DNA from 3 places in the Lactobacillus sp. ESL0263 genome. Region 2 is predicted to be linked to each of the others. Evidence: predicted binding sites of a transcription regulator. Region 2 holds the regulator's gene; each other region holds the start of a gene.
The links. Region 2 encodes NrdR, which represses ribonucleotide reductase genes. Its sites were predicted from a motif close to ACACNATATATNGTGT; they were not measured.
Positions count from the first base shown of each region.

Region 1: a site for NrdR is predicted at 4,670-4,685, ahead of nrdJ (ribonucleoside-triphosphate reductase, adenosylcobalamin-dependent). Genes of this name have one in related genera too.
Region 3: a site for NrdR is predicted at 3,836-3,851, ahead of F5ESL0263_RS08510 (deoxynucleoside kinase). Genes of this name have one in related genera too.

Region 1 covers NZ_REHL01000001.1:82,276-89,438, reverse strand. The annotation lists gene F5ESL0263_RS00410 (ABC transporter ATP-binding protein) at 51-1,628, shown strand; gene proC (pyrroline-5-carboxylate reductase) at 1,714-2,478, opposite strand; gene F5ESL0263_RS00400 (aldo/keto reductase) at 2,503-3,366, opposite strand; gene F5ESL0263_RS00395 (YjjG family noncanonical pyrimidine nucleotidase) at 3,432-4,139, opposite strand; gene F5ESL0263_RS00390 (hypothetical protein) at 4,321-4,506, shown strand; gene nrdJ (ribonucleoside-triphosphate reductase, adenosylcobalamin-dependent) at 4,759-6,993, shown strand; gene F5ESL0263_RS00380 (DUF4430 domain-containing protein) at 7,028-7,163, shown strand, end outside.
Region 2 covers NZ_REHL01000004.1:771,484-778,646, forward strand. The annotation lists gene F5ESL0263_RS05670 (amino acid ABC transporter ATP-binding protein) at 1-72, opposite strand, end outside; gene thrS (threonine--tRNA ligase) at 275-2,209, opposite strand; gene dnaI (primosomal protein DnaI) at 2,554-3,456, opposite strand; gene F5ESL0263_RS05685 (DnaD domain protein) at 3,465-4,811, opposite strand; gene nrdR (transcriptional regulator NrdR) at 4,814-5,281, opposite strand; gene coaE (dephospho-CoA kinase) at 5,283-5,885, opposite strand; gene mutM (DNA-formamidopyrimidine glycosylase) at 5,882-6,712, opposite strand; gene polA (DNA polymerase I) at 6,725-7,163, opposite strand, start outside.
Region 3 covers NZ_REHL01000006.1:461,460-468,622, reverse strand. The annotation lists gene F5ESL0263_RS08535 (Cof-type HAD-IIB family hydrolase) at 1-72, shown strand, start outside; gene F5ESL0263_RS08530 (amino acid ABC transporter substrate-binding protein) at 73-900, opposite strand; gene F5ESL0263_RS08525 (amino acid ABC transporter ATP-binding protein) at 919-1,572, opposite strand; gene F5ESL0263_RS08520 (amino acid ABC transporter permease) at 1,588-2,229, opposite strand; gene F5ESL0263_RS08515 (deoxynucleoside kinase) at 2,446-3,132, opposite strand; gene F5ESL0263_RS08510 (deoxynucleoside kinase) at 3,144-3,794, opposite strand; gene F5ESL0263_RS08505 (Asp23/Gls24 family envelope stress response protein) at 4,068-4,568, opposite strand; gene F5ESL0263_RS08500 (DUF2273 domain-containing protein) at 4,589-4,780, opposite strand; gene amaP (alkaline shock response membrane anchor protein AmaP) at 4,792-5,346, opposite strand; gene F5ESL0263_RS08490 (glucosamine-6-phosphate deaminase) at 5,510-6,235, opposite strand; gene F5ESL0263_RS08485 (ATP-binding cassette domain-containing protein) at 6,423-7,163, opposite strand, start outside.

The DNA of each region.
Region 1 (7,163 bases), on a different contig from region 2:
TTAATGATTTAAAATAAGCAATTACTACTAATACTAGGCAAGGAGAAATTATGATTGTTAGATATTATAATAAATGGAAGCTTGCAGCGCTTGTAATACTTGGCATAATTGCTAGCACACAAAATATCGTGATGGCTTACGTGTTAGAAACTATGACAAATGCATTAGCGGATAAAAACTTGCATGCGCTTCCTCACATGTTTTTAGTTGCCCTAATTTTATTCTTAATCGTTTTAGTAGCTGAGTTAGGCTACAATTATTTAAAAAATAATGCTGTTCAGGAAGTCAATACCAGTTTGAGAACCAAAATTCTCGCAGGAATGTTAGAAACGTCTAAAGAAGATAATGCTTCAGCTTTAGGGTTTTTAACCAATGATTTTAAATTGTTAGAAACTAACCGATTTAATGCCGAAATTAATATTGCCTTTTATTTTGTGACAGTTGTGATTTCATTAATTTACGCATTATATATTAATACGATTTTGACGATATTTTTCCTAATCGGTTCTGCTCTTCCAATACTAGCTTCAGGTTTATTACAAAAGCCGATACGTAAAGCTTCAAATCAGTGGACCGAAGCTAATAGTAGGTATGTCAGTCAAATAAAAAACATCTTAGCAGGAACCGATTCATTAAAGCTATATCACAAGCAAGCTAATGCTGTGGCTTCAAATTTACCAAAAGTTTCAAAATTAGAAGAAACTCTGTGTAAGATGAATCTGCTGAGTAATAATATTCAAACAATTGTCGGCTTTGTAGGAATTTATGGTACGTTTGTTATTCCAGCCTATTTAGGTGGGTTAATGGTATTACACGGTCAAACAACGATGGGAGTCCTATTTGCAATTGTTCAATTAGCAAATTCGTTTATTAAACCAATTATGCAAATTTTAGAAGAACGCAATCACTTATCAACGACTAAAGATATTGTAAAAAAGGTTAATTATTATTTAGACCTGGCAGATACCAAAGAGTCATCAGTCAACTGTACTTTCACTAAACAAGCAAGTTGGCAAAATATCTGTTTAGAAAGGGACAAAAAACAACTTTTCGGTGGACTTGATTTAACTATTAAACCTGGAGAAAAGATAGCAGTTATTGGACCTTCTGGCAGTGGTAAGTCCACTTTGCTGTATTTTATGATGTCTAATAAATTTGGAACAGCAGCAAATATTTTAATTGATAATCAAAAAGTCAAAGCTGATCAAATATCAAATCTATTTGCATATTCCAGTCAATCACCGGTTATTTTTGCTGATACACTTTGGTTCAATTTAACGTTAGGTGAAAAACTACCTGTGGATGAAGTTGAGCAAGTTTGCAAGCAATTAGAGTTAGATACCATGGTAGAAGAGAAAGGCTTTGATTATCAATTAGGGGATAATGCCGACAAGCTATCTGGTGGGCAATTAGCGCGAATTGAATTAGCAAGAGCAATTTTATCAAAACGTCCAATTTTGTTACTTGATGAAATCAACGCTTCGCTTGACCAAGCCACTTCAGCCGCAATTCATCAAATATTATTGGATTCAAATTTAACCTTTGTAGAAGTAATTCATCACTATCAAGTTGCTGATTTAGACAAGTATGACCAGGTAATCAATTTAGCGGATTACCAAGCTAAGTAAACAATAGACAAAATAAAAGGCACCGATTTTACTTACTCGGTGCCTTTTATTTTGTCTTCCTATAATTAAGTAATCTTGCTAATTTTTACTTAGCCGAAGCATTAAGTGCCTGAATTAATGCTCCACGAAAACCTTTTTCTTCTAACTTATTAACGCCTCTGATGGTAGAGCCACCAGGAGTAGTAACCTCATCTTTTAATTCTTCAGGCAACTTACCACTAGTTAATGCTAATTTAGCAGTCCCTAAAAGCATTTTTTCAATGATTTGGTAGGATTCTGCTCGTTTTACCCCATTTTGAACAGCTGCGTCGCTCAGCGCTTCGATCATTAAATCAACATATGCTGGAGTACAACCTGCGACAGTACCATAAATGCCTAATAAGTCGGCTGGTACAACGTAAACATCACCCATTTGTTCAAACAGATCTTTTACAGTCTTGATTACTTCAGGCTTTTCTCCTGCAGCAAAACTAATTGCCGTAATTCCTTCACCGATTTGAACTGGTGTATTTGGAACAATTTTGACAAAAGAAGAGCCATTAGGTAATTCATGGTTTACCTTTTCTAAATCACCACCACCAGTGGATAAGATAATGCCATGGTATTTTTGACCAAGTTCTTCAAAAATAGTTTCCACTACTGAACCACCCACTGCAACAATGACAGCCTGGCATTCTTTAAAGTCTGCATAGTCATTAATTAAATTCAAGTGCAATTCAGCTGCAACTTTTTCGGCTGATGGATGTCCACCACCAAAAACATAAATATCTTGGTTAGCGATATCTCCTTGCAATAAACCCAAAATAATTGCTTTACCTATTTTACCGGTACCTATGAATCCTATTTTCATTGCTCTTCACCTTAATTGTTAACTTTAGAAGTTTGTTTTATCAGGATCAGTTGCAAGGTCAGCAGCACCATGCAAACCGTCCAAAGTCTTCATATCTTCTTCATCGATTACAAAATCAAAAATATCTACATTTTCTTTTATTCTATCAGTATGAACAGATTTTGGAAGTGGTGCAAACTGATGTTGAAGTGACCAACGTAAGAGTACTTGAGCAGGAGTTTTACCATAATGCTCAGCCACTTCACTAACAGTTTTATTTCCAATTAAGCCGCCTGTTCCTAATGGACTATATGCTTCACTTAAAATGTTAAGTTCATTATTATATGAAACAACGTCTTCCTGCATATCACTCGGATTTAAGTAGATTTGATTGACAGCTGGACGAATAGAAGCGGTTTTTAGTAATTCATCCATGTGCTCACGTCTAAAGTTTGAAACCCCAATCGCACGAAGCTTTCCTGCCTTGTACTGATCTTCCATTGCGCGCCAACTCTCTGCGTTTAATTCTGCCCAATGATCACGCACTGCTTTTGGATTTGGCCAGTGAATTAAGTACAGATCAAGATAATCTAACCCTAGTTTTTCTAAACTTTCGTCAATTGCTTGAATTGTTTCCTGATAGCCATGCTTATCATTCCACAATTTAGTTGTAACAAATAAATCATAACGGTTAATACCACTTTCCTTAATGCCCTTACCGACACTCTCCTCATTGCCGTAAGCAGCAGCAGTATCAATCAAACGGTACCCCGCATTAATTGCATCAATAACGGAGTTTTTGGCAACATCACCGTCTGGTGTTTGCCAAGTTCCGAAACCTATAGTAGGCATCTTAGCTCCGTTATTTAAAAAATATCTATCATTTAAAGAACTAATTTTGACAGTCATTATTTTCACCTCTGTTATATTATATCGAATAATATATATGCTGCCACATCAAATTTAACAAATTGCTAATTAATTCTTTCAAAGTCATTTTTTAACAGTTTCACGAATTCGGGATATGTTTTCACTTCACACAGAGGATGTAAATTCATGTTATTTTTTCGCCCGCGATGGTTATACCAGACACTGCTAAAACCATAGTTTTCTGCACCTAAAATGTCTGATTGTAAACCATCTCCAAAAAATACTGTTTCTTCAGGGCCATATTCCGCCCGGTCAAAAAAGTAATCAAAAATTCGAGCATCAGGTTTTGAATAACCTGCTTCTTCAGAAGTAATAATTAAATTAAAATAGTTCTTAATTCCAGCTAGCTCTAAGCGATGGCGTTGCATATAGGCTTCACCATTACTTAAAATGGTCAACTCGTACCCACTCTTTTTGGCAAAACGAAGCGTATCTTCTACACCAGGTAGCAACTTATAAGCTTGACTGAAGTATGAACGATATTCATCCATAACGGCAAGTCCATCAACATTAATATGATAGTTTTCTTTGATAAAATTATGAAAAACCATTTCACTCAATTGATCATATGTTAATGCACCAGTTTCAAGCTGACGCCATAAACTTTGATTATATGAGTGGTAACGCCGCTGTAAGTCCTCTGTTAGTGGCCAGTGGTGCGCGTTAAAAAGGCGATGGAGCGCGAAATTCTCCGTATCCGCGAAATCGATTAGTGTGTCATCTACATCAAAAATAATTTGTCTAAAACGCAAGTATTTTTCATCCTTTCCAATTATTTCCCGGGAAATAAATACTGCTATGGAAAAATATTATACCAGTAAATTACTCATAAAAAACATAATTATCTTTTTGTTAAATTTAGGTAAAACTCATTTTAAGTAAATGCGCTTGAGGTATAATTGCTTACCAAATAAATCAGGAGGAAATACTAGTATGCTTACTTTATTACTAATTTTTGCATTGATCTGGGCACTGGCTAAACTAGGTGTTGGGATAATTAAAATTTTATTATTTATACTGGCATGCGGTTTAATCTTCATTTTCTTTATTCATTTACTAATTCCTTTTGCTATTTTGGGAGGAATACTTCTCCTGCTCTTTACAGCAATTGGTCGTTAACTCTTTTTTATTAATCTTTTTGAAGCACAATAAGCTTTTTTAGTTTATTGTGCTTTTTCTATACGCCGATTGCTATATGATTTTTTTGAAAATCTTTTTCTCCTACTGCTGCCTTAAATCATCTTTTTTTGTTCGGATTTGGCTGCTGCATATCCGCTGGTAAATACAAGATATTGTGTTATAGTCTTTTTATACACCATACATGATGTGTATGTGAAACAAAATGTTATTTTATGAGGAGATATTTTGTATATGAAAAATGCAAGAATAAGCTTGGATCAGGCTTATATTGATCAAGTGAAACAAAATGTTTCGCCTCACTGGGGAGAACTTGGCTGGGTCACGTACAAGCGGACTTATGCACGCTGGCTTCCTGAATATAATCGCGCTGAAGAATGGGACGAAACAGTTAAGCGTGTTGTGGAAGGCAACATTAACCTTGATCCACGCTTAACTGATTCGCCTTCTGAAGATGTGGTTGAGGAACTGACAGACGAAGCTAAGCGTTTATTCAAGCTTATTTATGGCCTTGCTTCTACTCCGTCAGGGCGGAACTTGTGGGTTTCTGGGACTGATTACCAAAGACGTAATGGTGATTCCTTAAACAATTGCTGGTTTATTGCTATCAAACCACAGAAATATGGTGATAGTCATATCGTGCCTGATTATTTGGACAAAAATCAAGAAGCTCTTTCAATGCCATTTTCTTTCGTCTTTGACCAATTGATGAAAGGTGGCGGCGTTGGCTTTTCCGTCGTTCAGGACAATATCCAAAAAATTCCCTCAGTTGACAATAAAATCGATTTAACGATTGTAATCGACAAGGCTAGTGCTTCTTATGACGACTCCGTCAAGCTTGGAGCAACTGATAAAAGTGAGTGGGTAAAGCAAAATCAGAATTCGGATGACTATATCTATTACAATTTACCCGACACCCGTGAAGGTTGGGTTTTAGCTAATGCCCGTTTAATCGATATGCACTTTAAGGAGACCAATCCTGAAAATAAACAGAAGTTGGTTTTAGACATCAGTGGTATTCGTCCTTACGGTGCAAAAATTCACGGTTTTGGTGGTACTGCTTCTGGCCCAATGCCATTGGTCGAAATGCTGTTTGAGATTAACGATATTATCAATAATCGCGTTGGTACAAAAATCACCTCAGTTGATGGCACAGACATTTGCAACTTAATTGGGAAAACTGTTGTTGCAGGAAATGTTAGACGGTCTGCTGAATTAGCATTAGGCTCTAACGATGATCAAGATTTCATCACAATGAAGCAAGATAAAGATAAGCTATATCATCACCGTTGGGCTTCAAACAATAGTGTTGCGATTGACGCTAAATTCGATGGATACGAGCCAATTGCCGCTGGTATTAGAGAAAACGGTGAACCTGGTGTTGTTAACTTAGACTTGTCACGTAATTACGGCCGTATTATTGATGGTTATCAAGAAGGTATTGATGGCGAAGTTGAAGGAACAAACCCATGTGGTGAGATTTCATTAGCCAACGGTGAGCCATGTAACTTATTTGAAGTTTTTCCTTACATTGCTGAAGAACAAGGCTGGGACTTAAAAGAGGTCTTCAAACTGGCTACCCGTTATACCAAGCGTGTAACTTTTAGTGAATATGACTGGGAAGTTTCCCGCAACATCATCTACAAGAACAGACGAATCGGTGTTTCAATGTCAGGTATCCAAGATTGGCTCTTAAATGATTTAGGTCATCGGGTTGTTACCGGCTTTGAAGACAGTATCGACGAAGAGACAGGCGCAAAAATTAAAAAGCCAATTTATGATCCTAAGGGAATCAAAATGGTCGAAGAAGCATATCAAGCAGTAATTGATGCCGATCAAGACTACAGTAAGGCTTTAAATTGCAATCCTTCTATCAAACACACCACTGTTAAACCATCTGGTACTGTTGCTAAACTTGCAGGTGCTTCTGAAGGTATGCACTTCCACTACGCTGGCTATCTAATTCAAAGAATCAGATTCCAAGCTTCAGATCCTTTACTCAAGGCCCTTGATGCTTGTGGTTACTACTCAGAACCAGATATCTATTCACCAAATACTATTTGTGTGGAATTTCCATTAAGAGCAGCTCATGCAGACAGCAAAAACTTTGCTTCTGCTGGTACTGTTTCAATTGAAGAACAGTTTGCAACTCAAGCATTTTTACAAACCTACTGGTCCGATAATGCGGTTAGTTGTACTGTTACTTTCCAAAGCGATGAAGGGGACAAAATCACCTCTTTATTTAAGCAATATCGTAACGTCATTAAGTCAACGTCTCTTCTTCCTTACTATGGTGGATCTTTGGAGCAAGCGCCAAAAGAACCAATTGATAAGGAAACATATGAGGAGCGCAAAGCCAAAATATCTGGCGATGTTGCTACTGTCTTTGCTGAACAACATGATGATCAAAAAGACATCGAGCTAGTTGATCAAACCGATTGTGAATCGGGTGCTTGTCCAGTTAAATAATCTAAATTTATGTATTAAAAATAGGAGTTTTATCATGAAAAAAAATAAATTATCAGTTCTTGCCGGGATCGCTACTATCTTTACTTTCACTGTTGCTGGATATGGTAGCACCCAAAATGTTCAACAAGTTGATGCTGCAAGCAAAGTTCGCGTTACTTATACCCTTAAAG
Region 2 (7,163 bases):
TAAATTAATATCGTGTAAGGCGTGAAATTTACCATAATATTTTTGCACGTCGTGGAATTCTATCATTGACATATAAATGCTCCTTTGTGTTCGATCAACAAAAACACATCATACTTTTCTTATCAATTGATTTAAAAAATCAAAAGTGCATCCCCGTCAACACTACGTTTGTTACCCGACTTGCAAAGTTCCAGTATATTAAAAAATTAAATGTTTATGTTGTCACCCTATAATCTTTGATTTATCGATAAATACTTTTTCAATTTCTAACTACCTATTTTTTTCTTGAGTATGACTTAACATCTTGATCAATTTCTGCAATAAATTCGTCAAAACTCTTTACAATTTCTTCTTCAGTTCCGTAACGACGAACGTTAACGCTGTTAGAAGACATTTCTTCATCACCTAAAACTAAGGTATATGGAATCTTTTGGGTTTGAGACTCGCGAATCTTGTAACCCAATTTTTCATTTCTTAAATCTGCTTCAGCTCTAAAGCCGCGCTTGTTAAGTTTATCGCGTACCTTTTTCGCATATTCAGAGTGTGCATCAAGGTTAACTGGAATTACTTCTACTTGTACTGGTGCTAACCAAGTTGGGAACGCACCCTTGTAAATTTCAATTAAGTAAGCAATGAAACGTTCCATTGTTCCAACAATTCCGCGGTGAATCATAACTGGACGGTGCTCTTCACCATCTTGGCCAACGTATGACAAGTTGAAGCGTTCTGGCAACATGAAGTCAAGTTGAATGGTTGACATGGTTTCATCCGCACCTAAAGCAGTCTTGGTTTGAATATCAAGTTTAGGACCGTAAAAGGCTGCTTCACCTTCGGCTTCAACATATTCAAGTCCCATGTCATCCATTGCTTTCTTAAGCATTGATTGACTTCTTTCCCACATTTCATCATTTGCAAAGTACTTTTCAGTGTTCTTTGGATCACGATATGAAAGTCTAAAGTAGTAATCAGTAATATCGAAGTCCTTATATACTTCCATGATTAGTCTCAGAATCTTAGTAAATTCTTCTTGAACTTGCTCAAGTGCAACGAAAGTGTGACCATCATTCAAAGTCATTTCACGAACACGTTGCAATCCAGATAAGGCACCTGATTTTTCATACCGGTGCATCATACCTAATTCAGCGATTCTGATTGGTAATTCACGGTAAGATCGAATATGGTGCTTGTAAATTTGAATATGTGAAGGACAGTTCATTGGCCGTAATTCAAGCATTTCACCATCACCCATATCCATTGGTGGGAACATATCATCACGATAGTGTGCCCAGTGTCCAGAAGTCTTATATGCATCAACATTCATCAAAACCGGGGTATATACGTGTTGATAGCCATCGGCAACTTCTTTATCAATAATGTAGCGTTCAACAACACGGCGAATAGTTGCACCCTTTGGCATCCAGTATGGTAAGCCAGCACCAACTTTAGGATCAACGAAGAATAAGTCAAGATCACGTCCGATTGTCCGGTGATCACGTTCTTTAATATCTTCACGGCGTTTAATATCTGCATCCAAGTCTGCTTTCTTAAAGAATGCTGTACCTGAGATTCTTTGCAGCATTGGATTGGATGACTTGCCCTTCCAATATGCACCAGCAACAGATAAAAGCTTAAATTGTTTAATCTTGCCAGTGTTTGGTAAAAGTGCGGCAAAGCCAAAGTCAACAAAGTCACCTAACTTGTATGCCTTAACTTCATCGCCTGCTTCTTGACTCAATAACTCAAGCTTGAATGGATCATCTTTAAAGATTTCTTCCAATTCAGCCTTAGGCATAACAACACTTTCAATTTTTTCGCCTGCTTTAACTGCTTTCTTAACAGCATTTTCAAGTTCAGGTAACTCATTGACTTTAATTTGATTTTCCTTATCGGTGTCAACAAAAAAGCCGTCTTCGCCTGCAGCATGTTCACCAAAACGTAATTCTGGATATGCTTTTTTAGCAACTGCTTCAAAAACAAATGCTACTGTATCACGTAAGACATTCAAGCCTTCTTCATCTTTATCAGTAATAATTGCTACATTAGCATCACGATCGAGTTGATAATCAACCGGTTGTAATTGTCCGTCTACTTTACCAGCAAGTGCTGCTTTTCCTAGTGATGTTGAAATACCATGTGCCAAATCACTAATTGTAATTGCTTGATCAAAATCACGTTTTGATCCATCTGGCAAAATAACTGAAAAACTCATCTATACCTCCGAAAATATAAAAAAACGCCCCAGTGCATCACTGCACTGGGACGTTATTAGCGTGGTTCCACCCAAATTTCAAGTCAGATATACGAATCTAACTTCTCAAATTAAGTTGATAATGGAACTCACCCATTTTAATTACTTTTTAAGTTTGAATGAGTGGGGTACATCTACATTGAACCACTTCCAGAATAATGTGATTCTCTCTGACTTGAGCTGCATCATGTTCATTCAATTAAGATAATTATACATATCTACCATTTTTTTGCAAGAACTTTTTTAATAAAAATCACAAAAAGCACTTTTTAGTTAAGTGCTTTTTGGTTTAACCTTTTTTTAATTTAGCGTCGTCTATTAGGACCAGAAACAACGACCTCTTTAGCCAAAGTCCGTACTCTTTCCATTAGTCTTGCAGCTTTAACTGGATCTATTGCATTTTTAGTCTCCTTAAAATGTTCTTCCAAATCGTCCATTGAGAAATTGGAAGAAAAGAAAGTCGGCAATTGATTGTCCATCCTGGATTGCAGGATTACTGCTAAAACTTCATCACGAGACCACTGACTGAGATTTTCAGCACCAATATCATCCAAAATTAGTACATCACAATTTGAAATTCGCTGTACCTCTTCCGGCAGGCTATTATCATTAAAATGACTTGAAAGACCAGCAATGAAATTAGGCACATGCATGAAAACAACACGCTTATTCATCATTGCAAGTGAATTTGCCAAGCCAGCAAGAATGAAAGTTTTACCTACTCCAAAACTACCTGATAAAAATAGACCTTTTTGATGAATATTCTTAGAGTAGGCACTCAAGAATTGACCAATATCAGCCATTGCTTGCTTTCTTTCAGGCGTTATCTCAACTTGACTGAGTTTAACATCATGCAAACTGGTTGGCAGATCAATTAAACGCAGATTCTTTCTGGCACTAACTTCCCGATCATGTTCAATCTTACTGTCTTCAGGAACATAAGTAATATCAATCGCATTAGTATTTAGAATCAATTTCGGTTTAAAGCCCTGTGTGACTGGATCCTTTTTATTTTGTTGAAACAAATAAAATTCAAAAAGAGCAGACATGCTCTTATCAATCATTTCATCCGTTATTTTGTCCTGATGAGCGCTAATGAACTGACTGACAGCCGGTTCAGCTAAAACTTGTTGCCTAATCTGAGCTGGGTCAATTTTTTTAGCTGCTGGATGATTCTTTGCAGAAATAAATTTATTAATCGGTTCCATAGATTCACCTACTTCATGCCATTTTGGTCTTCAAAGTTCTTGAAAAAGTTCTTTAAATCTGCCGAAGAAACGTCTGATTTAACTGTAGCTTTTTTCTTGCTCCAGTCCGTTGCCTTTTCAACCCTTTTTGCCTGAGTATAACGAGGATATTTTCCTTTATTTTGCTCACGTTTATTCATATAGTCAAGTGCTTGCTCACCTGTCTTCACACCGTGTTGCAACCAATCATGCAGGATTTTATTCGCTAAACGATAGGAAATATTCGGTGCGCTTTTTAGACAAGCGTAGGTCAAAAGATTCAGCAATTCAGCTGGTATCCCTTTTTCATTATATAAACTGTCAAGGACATGATATTCGCTAGCATCAACATAATCATGACGTTCAGTTTTTAGATAATATAAAAACTGAGCTGGAGATTTACTCTTCACAAGTTGTAAAAGTTTTTGTTCTTGTTCACTAAAATGCGCATTTGAAGGACTAGTTTCTTCAGTACGCGTAACTCTTTTAAGTTGATCACGTGTTGTTTGAGCATGAATACTGTTTGCGATTGTCTTTTTAATTAAGGACATATCAAGCTGATAGTCTCCGTGTAAGCATGACAAAGCCTCATCAACAAATTCTTGTTCGGACAAACCATAGGTGCGCATAACGGCCCGAATTGCTTCCCGGTTACGATCAATTTCTGTCTCTGGAATTTGATAAATCTCAAACTGCTGCTTCATAAAATCCCAGTCTATCTTGTCATCTTGTTTGATACTTGCCTGAACAGGTTTAGGAATCTGGTTTTCTTGAGCAGCCTGTTTCACTTCAATTGAAGGTTCAATTGCTTCTTGATCGGGTAAACGAAAGACGTCCATGAATGAGGCAGAAACATCAGTTGCGGTCGCTAAGCCATTAGGTTGGTTTAAGTTCTGACTACCTTCTTGGGCAAAAACATGACTCAATTTTTGAAATGCGCTAACACCAATTTTTTCCTTAAGCAAACTGGCTAAAAGAGGTGTGGCAAAAAATTCATTACTACTTGGAACCTTTGCTAGCTGAAAAACTAGTACCTTACCCATAATTTCATTTTCAATCATGCGTGTTTGAATCAAACCAGTACCTTCAAGCTTATGCAGCGCAGTAAAAAGACTTTTAAGGTTGCAATCAAGCTGTTCTTGTAACGCGTATAAGCCAGTTGAATCAGATAGCATTGCACCAGAATTATAGTCTTCATTCAGACTAAGGTACATGGAAAGAGCAAGAGAGCCAACTAAAGGCTGATAAAGCTTTACTAAAATGCGAAGATCAGCTGGATATAGGTCAATATGATTAGCAATAAAAAAAGGTTGTTTGGGATTATCTGTCTCAAACATTTCTAATTTCCTTTCTCTCTTTTAGCAATCATATCCTCCATTGTCTTCATGAAACTCGACATATCTTTAAATTCACGGTAAATCGACGCAAAACGAATATAAGCAACATCATCTAGTTCAGCTAATTCATCCATTACCAACTGACCAATTTTTTTCGAAGATATTTCACTTACACCTTGCTGTCTAACCTTGTTTTCAACGTGATCAACTAGTTCTTCAAATTGTGCACTGGTAATTGGACGCTTTTGCCCAGCTGCCATTACACCATGCAGAATCTTTTTACGATTAAACGGCTCTCTAGTATTATCATTCTTAATTACTAATAATGGCGTTGTTTCAATTCGTTCAAAAGTAGTAAAGCGAAAGCCACAGTTTTCACATTCTCTTCTGCGTCTAATTGCACGATTTTCATCACTTGGACGCGAATCGATTACACGTGAGGCATTTTGCCGACAATTAGGACATTCCATCTTAGTCCTCCTCTTTTAGTTCACATAGCAGGTTTGCTAATTTAGTTTCTAGCTCTTTTATTGTACCAGTATTTGTGATGACATAATCTGCTAATTTTTCCTTTTGCGATAGTGGCATCTGTGTTTTTATTCTATTTAAAGCCTCAGTTTTATTTAAGCGATCACGTGTCATTAATCGCTGCAATTGCAACTCCTCTGGAACCGCAATTAACAAGGTTTTATCACAATAATCTTTTACTTTAGTTTCAAATAGTAAAGGTGCATCTACAATAACTACTGGTTTCTTTAAAAGTTTATTTTGCGTAATTTTATCTTCAATTTCGCTAAAAATCAATGGATGTGTTATCTGGTTAAGCACATTTAACTTACTTTGATCATTAAAAACAATTTGTCCTAACTTTTTGCGATTAAGTGTACGATCAGAATTTAAAATATCTTGGCCAAAATAACTAATCACTTTTTTATAACCTAGCTGATCGATATTTAAAATGTCATGTGCAATCACATCGCTGTCAATAACAGATAAATTGCGCTTAAGGAAAAAGGCATCTGCCGTGCTTTTCCCACTTGCAATTCCACCTGTTAAGCCAAGTACTAAAGTCATTTATAAATTACCTGACAGTGGGGGCAAAAAGTAGTCCCTCTGCCCGAAACTTTTATTTTTTCTAGTGGTGTGTCACAACGAACACATGGCTCTCCCTTATGACCATAAACTTTGAGCATTTCCTGAAAACCACCGGTTTTCCCATTAGCATCAAGGTATGTATGAACCGTAGTTCCTCGTTCTTCAATCGCCAATTCAATTAGAGAATTAATGTTATCGTGAAGCTGCTTGATTTTAGTTTTGGGCAGAGCATTGGCCATACTCAAAGGATGAATTTTGGTTTCCCATAAAACTTCATCAACATAGATATTACCTAGTCCGGCAACCACTGACTGATCAAGAAGCGTATTCTTAATACTTTTTTTCTTGCGCGCAAGTCCCCTAGTAAAAGCTGCAACTGTAAAAGCTGGTGAATTAGGTTCTGGGCCCAGTTTACTGATACCAGTTACTTCTTTTTCCGTTCCAGTTTTAACTAACTGCATTCTACCGAATTTACGAACATCGTTATATCTCAAAGCTGAGCCATCGGTAAAAACAAACTGAACATGATCATGCTTATCTTTTTTCGTATTTTCTTTAACTAAGCGATACTTGCCTTCCATGCGCAAATGAGAAACTACCGTCAAGTTCCCACTCAACCTAATCAACAAGTACTTCGCATAGCGATCAATCGTTTCTATTTTCTTATTAACTAATTGCTGTTCAAATTCTTGCGGATCACTGGCAATAATTTTGGGGTACCACAACGTAACTTTTTTTATTGTTTTTCCTTTAATCAGTGGTAATAAGGTACGACGTACCGTTTCAACCTCTGGCATTTCTGGCATTACTCATACTCCTTATTTGGCATCAAACCAGTTGTGACCATAACCTGAATCAGCAACTAAAGGAATATCTAATCTAACTGCTGATTGCATTACTTCAGGTACAATCTTCTTAATTGTTTCAAGTTCATCTTTTGGAACATCAAAAATTAATTCGTCGTGAACCTGGACAACCATCTTAGTCTTCAAGTGCATTTCATCTAACTTTTGCTGCATATTAATCATTGCGATTTTAATAATGTCTGCGGCAGATCCTTGAATCGGTGAGTTGATTGCAGTTCTTTCTGCAAAAGAACGGACATTGAAATTCTTCGCATGAATGTCAGGAAGGTACCGACGTCTATGCATAATAGTTTCTGCATAACCTTTTTCACGCGCAACTTTCACTGCTTTATCCATATAGTCTTTAATTTGTGGATATTGTTCAAAGTAGTTATCAATAAATTCTTTTGCC
Region 3 (7,163 bases), on a different contig from region 2:
AAGCAATTTGTAAATGTGACTTCTGATAACAACCATGATGGCATTGCGCAAGTTCTTGAGAAGCTTAGCTAATTACTTTTTAAGAAGTGGGGACTGTGCCTTATCCCCAAACCACTTATGATTAATTCGGTCTAAGGTTCCATTTTTAGCAAGAATATCTAATCCATGGTTGATCTTTCGCTGTAAAGTTATATCACTTTTTCGCATACCAACGCCAAATTGTTCCTTTGGAAAAGAACTATCAATTTCAGTGAATCGTTCAGGATGCTTTTGACGCGAAATATAGTAATTGGCATAGGAACTATCAATCAACAAGCCATCAATTCGACCTGCGTTTAGATCGATAAAGGCGTTAGTAAAGGAATCGTAGAGAATTGGATAGTGGTCTTTAATTCGGTTAGCAAGTACCTTTGGATAATCCATGATGTCATTGTAACCTGATGAACCAGATTGGGCGCCTAGTGCTTTATTTTGCATGTCTTTAATGCTGTTAATGTGATTTTTCTTCAGTGCAACTATGACCTGTGCTGTATCCAAATAGGTTTTACTAAAGTTGACTTTTGCCTCTCTAGCGGGAGTTTTACTGAAACCATTCCAAATTACATCAATTGTCCCATTTCTTAATTCAGTTGTATTCATTGACCAATCAATTGTTTGGAAGCTGACCTTGATACCATATAATTTAAAAACTGCATTAGCTAAGTCAACGTCATAACCGATTAGTTTTCCATTTTTTTGTTGAAAATCCATTGGAACAAATGTGTCGTCAACACCAACAACTACGTAGCCTCGAGCCTTAATATGGGTCCAATTGTCAACTTTGCTAGCTTGTCTGTTAACGGAAATACCGCTACAGGCAGACAGAGTAAGAATAAAAAAGATGGTGGCAAATAATGCCATTAGACGTTTGCATTTCACTTAATCCACCTTCTTAAAATCTAACGCTTTAACCGTGAAAATTTGATCAGCTACTTGATAAGCAAAATCCATATCGTGTGTAACAATAATTTGTGTCATCTTATTATTGTTTTTCAGTTGTAAAATAATTTCGCCGACTTTGGTACGTAATGCAGGATCCAGTGCAGAGGTTGGCTCATCATAGCATAGAATTTGTGGTTTCATTGCTAATGCTCGCGCAATCGCAACTCTTTGCTTTTGTCCACCAGACAGCTGATATGGATACAGTTCTTCTTTGCCCGTTAAGTCTAGATTGTGAAGCAATTGCTTGGCTGTTTGTAGAGCCTGGCTATTATCTTCTTTTAAAACCAATTTTGGTGCGAGTGTGATATTGTCAATGATGGTCAAATTAGGAAACAATTCGTAACTTTGAAAAACAACACCAGTAATTTGATTATCTTTACTTGGTTCAGTTGGGTCAAATTCTTGATTGTTCCAGAGAAATTGACCAGAATCGACTTTTTCTAAGCCACTAAGGCAACGTAGAAGAGTGGTTTTGCCGGCACCCGAAGGCCCGACTATTGCTAATATCTCTTGATCGGGAATTGTTAAGTTTAGCTTATTTAAAATTGTTCGAGAGCCAAATTTTTTAGTAATATTCTTTAATTCAAGCATGAATCATTCCCCTTGTTATTTCCACTTAGAGTAACTGTGTTCGATTTTCTTTAAAATAAATGATGCAATACCGGTCATTAGTAGATAAATAATACCAACTAGAACTAATGGCACAAGCGTAACGTCTCGCGCAGTTGCAACGTTTCCTGCACGTAGGAGTTCACCTAAGCCAATAACATAAACAAGGGAAGTGTCCTTGACTAAGTTGATTACTTCATTGCCAATTGACGGTATAACAATTTTGCTTACTTGGGGGATAATAATATGTCGCAAAGTTTGCCATTTTGTGAGCTGCAGAACGTGTGCACTTTCATATTGGCCGACTGGCACAGACTGAAAACCGCCACGGAAAATTTCTGCAAAATAAGCAGTATAATTTAGAATAAAAGCGAATAAGGCAGCATTGTATCGTTGAAAGATGATGCCAATAATGGGTAATCCATAAAAAATAAAGATTAGCTGTAGTAACAATGGTGTACCACGCATAATCCAGATATAAAATTTTAAAATAGCGCGTAAAATTTTAAAATGCGAAATCAATCCCAAACTAACAATAATTCCAAGTGGGATAGAAATGATCAAGGTCCATAAGAATAGAATCAGGGTCATTTTAGCTCCAGAAAGTAGAGAAGGCATGATTGAGATAATATAATTCATCTTATTCTCCTTTAAAGCGTAAACTAAAATAATGAGCAAAAAATTACATTTATGACAGAATAGCACATATTTTTTTAATAATAAAATGGTAACAGTGTAAAAAAACTATTTTGGACTGCTTAGTAAGAATATTTAACAAAACAAAAAGCCGGTTTTTAGACTAAATATCTAAAAACGGCTTTTTTACTACTATATGCAAGTTGATTGGTTTACTGATTAAGCATCAAGTTCGACCTTGGTTGGTTTATCCCATGATTCAGGTAATTTACCAATCTCTTTTAATTTATCGACAATTTGATTTAAAACAATCTCACGGTCATGTTCATTGGTCATAAAATCAAGCTCATCACCATTAATTTCCATTTTAGGTGAATAATCATATTTTTCATACCAAGGCTTGTAATAACGTAATAGTCGTTTGTAATAATCTTCAAGCGTTGAATCATAGCTAAGTTGTTCATACGGGCGGCCACGTTTCTGAATACGTTTAAGCATCGTCTCGTATGAAACATTGATATGGACGAGCAAATCAGGGCTCTTTTTTGGCATATTTTTGAGCTCATTCATCATATTGTTTAAAAGCTCATAGTATGTGTCAACTTCTTCTTTAGTTGCACGTCCAATATCGGCATTCATTTGGAAAAAGAGTGCATCTTCATAGATAGAACGATCAAGTACGTTATTATCGTCGGTTAATGCATCCTTAATGCTGCGAAAACGTGTATTAAGGAAAAATACCTGAAGCAGAAACGCATATTTTTTAGGATCAGCGTAAAAAAGTGGTAAGACTGGATTATCGTCAACACTTTCGTAAAATGGCTTAGTTCCTAAATATTTGGCTAAAATACTGGTTAAACTGGATTTACCGGCTCCAATAGGGCCACTTAAAACAATAACTGTCATCACGTTCCTTCTTATTCTAGACTGCCAATTTCACGCAGCTTGCTATCTATCTGGCTTAAAACTTCCTTTTTAGCATCTTCATCACCGATAAAGTCATACTTGTCACCGTCAATTACAATCTTAGGTGAGGCATCATACTCTTCGTACCAAGGCTCATAATAGCGAATTAAGCGTGCATAGTAATCTTTCAGACTGGGATCAGTCGAGATTTGCTCATAAGACCGACCACGCTTCTCGATTCGTTTTAGCATGGTATCTAGTGACACACGGATATAGATCAAGAGATCCGGCTTTTTACTAGGATTTCCTGGGGTGTCTTCCATCATGTTTTCAAGTAAACTGTCGTAAATCTTAAATTCGGTAGGATCAGCGACATTGCTTTCCGCATTCATTTGGAAAAAGAGGGCATCTTCGTAAATAGAACGGTCAGAGACACTGTTTTTCTCTTTAACTGCTTGATTGATTTGTGCTAACCGGTGGTTAAGCAGATAAATGTTAAGTAAAAAAGTGTACCGTTTCATGTCCTGGTAATATAAAGGAAGAACTGGATTACTATCAACGCCTTCATAAAAGGCTTGAGTTCCTAAATGTTCAGCTAAAATACTGGTTAAACTGGATTTACCGGCTCCAATAGGCCCGCTTAAAACAATAACTTGAATCACGCTCTTTCTTAAATACAATATATAGATTAATATCTAGTTTAATACGAGATATAGTGGTAAACAAGAAGAAATTTAATTTGCATTGGGGCAAAAATGTCAAGTGATTTTGCATAGTGCAGACCAAAAAAACTGCTTATAGTTTGATAATTATATGTAAATATATATTTTTATGATAAAAAATTAAGGAGTGTTACACGTGAAACTAACGGAAAACAAAAAGAGAAGTGCATTGCTTGAAGCACTTCTCTTTTTGAATAGATTGGTTAAGATGAGTTACTTAACGCGCTCTTCTTTCTTTTCTTCTTTTTTATCTTCAACCTTGTCTTTTTGTTCGTCAATCTTTTCTTTGGCGTCTTGAGTGGCACCAGTTAGACGATCTTGCAAGCTGACAGAGTCTTTTTCATGCTCTTCCTTAGTCTTGATATCAACCACTGTGACGTTAACTTCAACGGTATCCAAGCCTGTCATTTCTTTAACCTTGTCATAAATCTTTTGTCTAATTTCATCATAAAGTTTAGGAATGTCAGTACCGTATTCTGCAACGATTTCAATATCGACAGCGACTTGTTTTTTACCCACTTCGACGTTAACACCATTAGTTACATCATCACTGTTAACAATCTTATCAGCTAAGTTAGAGAAGAAACCGCCATTAACAGTTAATAGTCCTTTAACGTCTGCCAAAGCAATGCCGACAATCTTTTGGATTACTTTAGAGTCATAAGATAAGTCGCCTTTAACTTCTTGTTTTGAGTTGTTGTTATTTTGTACCATAATAATTAAATTCCTTTCATTTAGTGTTGTTGTTGTTTACTTACCAAGCTTTTTAGCAATGGCCAATAATGCCCAGCTAGAAAGCCTAACACTAGTAGCACAATGACAAAAATAGTTTTAAAAAAGCCTAATCCCAAAAAACAAAATGCTAGTAACAAGCCGATTGCTGCACCGCATATTTCTGGGAGGTGTTCCTGCAAAATTTTATTCATTTTTGCCTCCTTTATTGAACGCGTGTCTCGGGCTTATCAGAGTTTTGATAGTTAACAAACTTAATTTTGATTTTTGGTTTCTGCTCGATTCCCAAAAGTTGACTAAGATTACCTTTAAGCTCTTCAAGGTATTGCTCAAGAACAGCGTTAACGTTGTCACCATGTCCTAAATTGCCACTAATCCTGATTTTGATTTTATGATTAGTAAGCTTAGAATCAACTTTTGCCTTATTGATAAAAGGCAATTCAGATAAGGAATTCATGACATAACCGTTAATCGCCTTACTATTAACTCTAACTTGTCCATCGCGCTTATGAATTAAGGTGAAGTAGCGCTGAACTGGCCAGAATAGAATGATTAATAAACTAATGATTAAAGCCAAAAGAATAATGGCACTAGCACCGATTAGATACCATTCGAAAATAGGATTTAATGTACCCATTTTGGGGATGCTAAGCCTTAAATACTTTTGCCAAAAACCGCTAGTTTCCCATAAGAGATAAATTGGCAGAGGCAGTAGTAAAAGCAGAAAAACTACCAGTAACCATTTTTTACTTCGTTTCAATTTATCACATCCTCTCATGCTCTAATCTAATCATAATACGGATTATTTTGTTAGCGTTAGTGATATGCACCTGTTAATAGAGAGCATTAATGTTAAAAGCTATTTGTAATAAAAAAGGCGATGCTTTCCTTGCATCGCCTTTTTTATTAATCAAATTATCTAATTAGTTCTTTGATTTTTCACTGAGCTTACTTGCAGCAGCATCGTCAATAATTAATGTGACATTAGAGTGGTTTTGTAAAACGGAAGCAGGAACGTCTTCAGTTACAGGACCTTCGACCATTTTTTTAACGGCATCAGCTTTATTTTCACCAAAAGCCATAATAACGATTTCCTTTGCACTCATGATGTTAGCAATTCCCATACAAATTGCTGATTTTGGCACATCATCAATATTGCTGAAAAAGCGGGAATTAGCTTGAATAGTACTCTCAGTTAACTTGACTTCGTGAGTAACAGAATCAAAAGAAGTGCCTGGTTCATTAAAAGCAATATGACCATTTTGACCAAGACCTAATAATTGAATATCAATTGGGTTTTCATCAATGATCTTGTTGTAGTCATCAGAAGCACCTTGAGGGTCATTAATGGCTTTAATACCATCTGGAATATATGATTTCTTGAATGGCTTCTTGTCAAAAAGATTTTTTTGCATAAAGTAATGGTAACTTTGATCATTATCAGGAGTTAAACCAGTATATTCATCAAGGTTGATACTAATAAGATTGCTATTATCAAGATCACTTTGAGTCCATTCGTTGTATAGAGCTACAGGGGTAGAGCCAGTTGCTAAGCCGATTACCTTAGCACCATTTTCAATGCTCTTTTTAAATAGCTTAAAGCCTTCAGTACTACCGTTTTCTTTGTTGTTTGTAATGATAATTTTCATAGTTGAGCCTCCAATTAAGTTAAATTCATTATAAATTGGTATATGCCAATTTGTCAATTAGCTTTGTTAAAATTTTTTTCACTACTGACGCGCTTTTAACTAAGGCCAATTTTGATAACAAAAAAGTCTCAAATAATGTTTGTTTCACATGTAACATTATTTGAGACTAATTAAATGAAATTAGCGACTATTCACTTCTTAGTGCAATTGCGGCATCTTTCTTAGCTGCCATTCTTGCAGGAAGATGTCCACCTAGCATCGTTAAGATAGTAGAAATAACAATTAAAATCAAGGCGTGTACAGGATTTAATTGAGCAACATTTGCTAAGTCAGTCATTGAATATAAAATGCTGTTGATAGGGAAGACGAGTAGTTGAGCAATTACTACACCTAAGACACCTGAGAATATGCCAAGGATAAATGTTTCTGCATCAAAGACGCGTGTGATGTCTTTCTTACGAGCACCTAAGGCCTTTAAAATACCAATTTCTTTTGTTCGCTCCAAAACTGAAGTGTAAGTTAAGATACCAATCATAATCATTGAAGTGACAAGTGAGATTGCTGCAAAGGCAATTAACACAGCCGTGATACCACTTAACAAACCACCTGTCATAGAGGTAACGGCACTCGACATGTCAGTGTAGATGATTTTATCTTGTTTCTTTTTACCCTTATTCCATTGATCAAGGTAATCTAAGACTTTGTCTTTCGAATCAAAGTCATTTGGATAAATCATGATACCAGCAGGAAGAGAAGAACCGCCAATCGATTGCATCATCAGCTTTTTAGCACTGGCATTCATGTTTTGACCAGTCATTACATTACGGTCAGATTTCTTTTGTGCCTTTACAATAGCTGAATTTTGGTTCTGCTTGATAACCTTAACAGCTAAACGATCACTATATGCGATTCCGCTTGATAATAGAGC